2 regions of the Mycobacterium gallinarum genome follow, and region 2 is predicted to be linked to the other one. Evidence: predicted binding sites of a transcription regulator. Region 2 holds the regulator's gene; the other holds the start of a gene.
The links. The regulator LexA, encoded in region 2, represses DNA repair genes until DNA is damaged. The targets are predictions, from matches to a motif close to CGAACANNTGTTCG.

Region 1 (2,458 bases), 2.6 Mb from region 2:
CGGTCAAGGACATGCCGCCGCGGATCGCGGCCAAGGAGTACGACGTCCTGCGGCGGCTCGAGGAGATGGGCCTGCCCGCGGTGCGTCCCGCCGGTGTGGTGGTGCAGCCCGAATTCGACACCGCGATCCTGGTCACCCGCTACCTCGAAGGGTCTTGGCAATATCGCCGGCTGTTCATGCGGCTGCCGCCGGACCAACCGAAACACCGTGCGCGGCTGCTGGACGGAATGGCCGGCCTTCTGGTGGAACTGCACCGGCACGGTGTGTTCTGGGGTGACTGCTCGCTGGCGAACACATTGTTCTCCCGCGACGGTCAGCTGCTGCAGGCGTGGCTGGTCGACGCGGAAACCTCGGAAGTACACCCGAGTTTGAGTCGGGGGCAACGCGAGCACGACCTCGACATCATGGTCGAGAACGTCGCGATGGGAATGGTCGACCTGGCCGAGCGGCTTGGACAGACGGCACTGGAGGACGTGCTGATCTCCGAGGTTCAGGACACCAGGGCTCGCTACGACATGCTGTGGGACGCGTTGCACGCCGAGCCCGTCTTCGGGTTCACCGATCGTTACCGCGTCGAGGGGACGGTGCGGAAACTGAACGACCTCGGCTTCGCGGTCGACGAAGTGTCGCTGCAGCCGATCGAGGCGGGCAAGCTCAAACTCCGTGTCGCCGTGGGTGATCGGCGCTACCACGCGCAGCGTCTGCAGGAGCTCGCGGGACTCGATGTGGGCGAGGGTCAGGCCCAGATCTTGCTTGGCGATCTGCTCGCGTATCAGGCGCAGTTGTGCCGAGAGGCGGGCCACGACGTCGACGAGCGCACCGCGGCGAGGTTGTGGGTGATCGAAGTGTTGACCCCGTACGAGAGGCTGGCCCACGACGTCGTCGGCAACAAGGGCACCCCGATCCAGGCGTACTGCGATCTGCTCGAAGTCCGCTGGCTGCTGAGCGAGCGGGCGGGTCACGATGTGGGTACGAACGCGGCGCTCGCCGCGCTGCACGGGGACGTGATCCCCACTGACTCGGCGGCGAAGGTGGCTGTCGCCGAGACGCCGACGGAGCCGTTCGAGGTGCTGGCGATGGACGACGACTGAGCGACAATCGAGCGACATTCGAGCGACAATGTCGCTCGAATTCGACTGCACGACAACGCTTTAGGTTCTTAGAGGTCTCTTCGGATTTCTTCTAGAGTTTCCTTAGAGTTCGAACGTATGTTCGAGTCATGAGTGCGGAGGCGGTGCGGGAAGCGATCGCCGCCCTGCGTGCCGCGCACGATCATGTGGCCGCGCTGCCCATCGACGTGCTGACCAAGTCCGAACTGGTTGCTGCTCTTGATGAACTGGAAACGCTGTCGTGTCAGTTGCCGACCCAGGCCCACCGGATGTTGGCCCGCTTGCAGATCGAGGCGACGGCCAAGGAGATGGGCGCCAAGTCCTGGCGTCAGGTGTTGGCGACGCGATGGCGCCTCTCGACGTCGGAGGCGGGGCGTCGCCTCGATGAGGCGGCGCTGTTGGGACCGCGCCGCGCGTTGACCGGAGAGCCGCTGGATCCGGTGCTGCCGTGTGTTGCGCTCGCGCAGGCGCGCGGAATGATCAACGGCGAGCATGTCGAGGTGCTGCGGAAGGCGATGGACCGCATCCCGCCTGCGATCGACACCCTGACCCGCGCGCAGATCGAAGTCGATCTGGTCGGCCACGCGGTCGGATTGGGACCCAAGGAACTCAGGGATCAGGCCGAGCGCACCCTGTTCCTGCTGGACCAGGACGGCCCCGAACCCGACGATGCCGAACGCGCACGCCGCCGCGGCGTGTCAAAGGGGCCGCAGGGTTCGGACAAGATGACCCCGTTGAAAGGCAATCTCACCCCGGAGTTGGCGGCCACGCTGGAGGCGATCCACGCCAAGTGGGCCGCGCCGGGAATGTGCAATCCCGATGATGAGAGCCCCTGCATCTCGGGCACTGCGAGCCAAGCCCAGATCGACAACGATCATCGGACGCTTGCACAGCGTCAGCACGACGCGCTGCTGGCGGTCGGGCGCAGCGTGCTGGCCAGCGGGGTGCTGGGACAGCACAACGGGTTGCCGACCTCGATCATCATCCGCACCACCCTGCAGGACTTGGAGAGCCGCGCCGGGGTCGGCGTCAGCGGCGGCGGCACGGTGGTGCCGATCGGCGATGTGATCCGCATGGCCGCGCACGCGAATCAGTTTCTGGCGGTGTTCGACGAGGCGACTGGTTCGGCGTTGGATCTGTTTCGGGCTCGGCGGGTGGCGTCCCCGGCGCAGCGGCTGATGCTGATCGCCCGCGACGGGGGGTGCACGAAACCGGGGTGCACCGTCCCGGCGTATGGCAGCCAGGTTCATCACGCGGCCAAGGATTGGGCCGATGACGGGTTGACCAATGTCGATGAGCTCGGGTTGGCGTGCGGGCCGGATAACCGGATGGTCGGCGCGGGCGGGTGG
Region 2 (2,458 bases):
CGCTTGACCACGGCGAGCACCGCCGTCTCGACAGTCGTGAAGCGACGACCGCATTCCGGGCATGATCTGCGGCGGCGAATGGCCTGGCCTTCGTCGGTTTCCCGGGAATCGACCACTCTGGAGTCGGGATGGCGACAGAACGGACAGTGCATCACCGCTCCTTCGCTACACCACCAAACGACCAACTCGAACTCCTCTGAGCGTACCTGCGCGGGAGTTCGCGAGCTCAGGTTCGTGTTGATTGGAACATATCCCGTCGTGGTGCTACCGAATGCCGTTGTGCGGCTGATGTTTTCACCGCCCATGGCACACCGTCAGCTGATCGGTGCGATCAGAGTCTGGCCGGCATGAATCGCCACAGTGTCGAGATGGTTGAGTTCGCGGATCCGGTCGACAACGCTTCCCACCGGCGCGTCGGGCGCCACTCGGCCCGCCACCTGCTGCAGCGTTTCGCCCGTCTGCACCTGAACCACCGCGAGCCGGTCGGGCACCGGGGCCGATTCGCCGACGACACCGCCGAACTGTGCCACCAGCCCGAGCCACACCGTGATGCCTGCGGCGACCATCGCCAACAGGACCGTCGTGACCGGGGTGATGGGCCGGCGCCGGCGCGGAGCGCGCGATACGAGGACACCGGAGCTGCGGTATCGCATCGGGGCGCCGCCGGGCCGCCGTGACGGTGGCCGCCGCCGTGCACCCGCGGGCCGGATACCCGGCCTGACCACAGGTGTTGCCTGGATTTCCCGCGTCTCGAGAATCGTCATCTTCCTGCCTTCCGGTCCAAGGTCGTTCGCTCTTGTGTTCGAACATACTCGCTCAGGTGTTCGATTAATAGAACATGTGATCGAACTGTTGCCAAACGATAGCGGCGCCCACTGACACGTTCGGCCGGCCGGATCTGGCACTCGCAGCCATCCGACACGCCTCGAACACATGTTTGATTAATCGGCTGTCACGGGCTACATTCGCGCCATGGACTCCAGCAGCGATACCCCGGGTGGCACAGACGGCACCGGCGGGCGAGGTGGGCTCGACACGGGTCTGACCGAGCGTCAACGCACCATTCTCGACGTGATCCGCGCCTCGGTGACCAGTCGCGGCTATCCCCCGAGCATCAGGGAGATCGGCGACGCGGTCGGACTGACGTCGACGTCGTCGGTGGCGCATCAACTCCGCACGTTGGAGCGCAAGGGCTATCTACGCCGCGACCCCAACCGTCCGCGCGCCGTGGACGTCCGAGGCGCCGACAATGCGCCACCGGTCGTCGCCACGGACGTCGCGGGCTCCGACGCCCTGCCGGAACCGACCTTCGTACCGGTGCTGGGCCGCATCGCCGCAGGCGGCCCGATCCTGGCCGAAGAGGCCGTCGAGGATGTCTTCCCGCTTCCGAAGGAATTGGTCGGCGAGGGCTCGCTGTTCCTGCTGAAGGTGGTCGGCGACTCCATGGTCGACGCGGCGATCTGTGACGGCGACTGGGTGGTCGTGCGTCAACAGAACGTTGCGGACAACGGCGATATCGTCGCCGCGATGATCGACGGTGAGGCGACGGTGAAGACGTTCAAGCGCACGCGCGGTCAGGTGTGGCTGATGCCGCACAACCCGGCGTTCGATCCGATTCCCGGCAACGACGCCGTCGTGCTGGGCAAGGTCGTGACGGTGATCCGCAAGATCTAGCGGGCCTCGCCGTCGGTGACGAAGCCGTTCACGCGCGCGAGTTCCTCACTGGCAAACCAGATTTCGGCACTGGCATCGTCGTACGCAGGACTGCCGGGCGCCCAATACACACCAGTCTTGGTATTCGCCTTGACGGGGTAGCCCTCCGGCGCCTCGTTCGGGTCGTCGAGTGGCACCAGGAAGGCGACGCGCTGCGTTGGCGGCTCGTCGTCGACATCGATGCGAGCATGGCGTCCGGTATCGATGAGGGGGTCGCGCTTGACCGCGGCGGCCGCCGCCGCGGCGGCAAGCGCCGCTTCGGCGGTCTGAATACGAGTCGGTGCCGTATCGACGGTGTCCGGGTCGTCGTCGTCATCGTCGGGCTCGTCATCGCGGGCCGGCGGCTCGTCGTTGTCGTTGGCGTCCGCGACGTCGTGCGAGGTCTCCTCAACGCTCGATGCCGACGAGGGCGCACCCCAAAGGTCTTCCTCCTCGTGCACGACCTCCGGTGGCATGTCCTCGCCCCGGCGCGGCAGTGTGCCCAATCCCCCGCCTGCGTAGCGATCGCCGAACATCGCCGCGGCGTACTCGTCGTCGGTAGTCACCCGATCCGAAGCGGCCGCGGTGCTGTACGCGGCATCGGCGTCGCCGCTGAATCGGACGTCTTGCATCGCAAGAGATTCGTCGGACGCAAAGGGATCGGCCTTGTTGCGGCGTCGCAGCGCGATCGCGAGCACGACGGCTCCGATCACTGCCACCAACGGTACGAGCGCCAGCAGCCACCACACGTTCGGTTTCAACCACT

Region 1: the regulator LexA is predicted to act here: its motif matches at 1,202-1,215, upstream of G6N42_RS17070 (HNH endonuclease signature motif containing protein).

Annotation. Positions count from the first base shown of each region.
Region 1 covers NZ_AP022601.1:3,508,338-3,510,795, reverse strand. The annotation lists gene G6N42_RS17075 (DUF4032 domain-containing protein) at 1-1,091, shown strand, start outside; gene G6N42_RS17070 (HNH endonuclease signature motif containing protein) at 1,220-2,458, shown strand, end outside.
Region 2 covers NZ_AP022601.1:902,896-905,353, reverse strand. The annotation lists gene nrdR (transcriptional regulator NrdR) at 1-152, opposite strand, end outside; gene G6N42_RS04455 (LysM peptidoglycan-binding domain-containing protein) at 315-764, opposite strand; gene lexA (transcriptional repressor LexA) at 973-1,674, shown strand; gene G6N42_RS04445 (LGFP repeat-containing protein) at 1,671-2,458, opposite strand, start outside.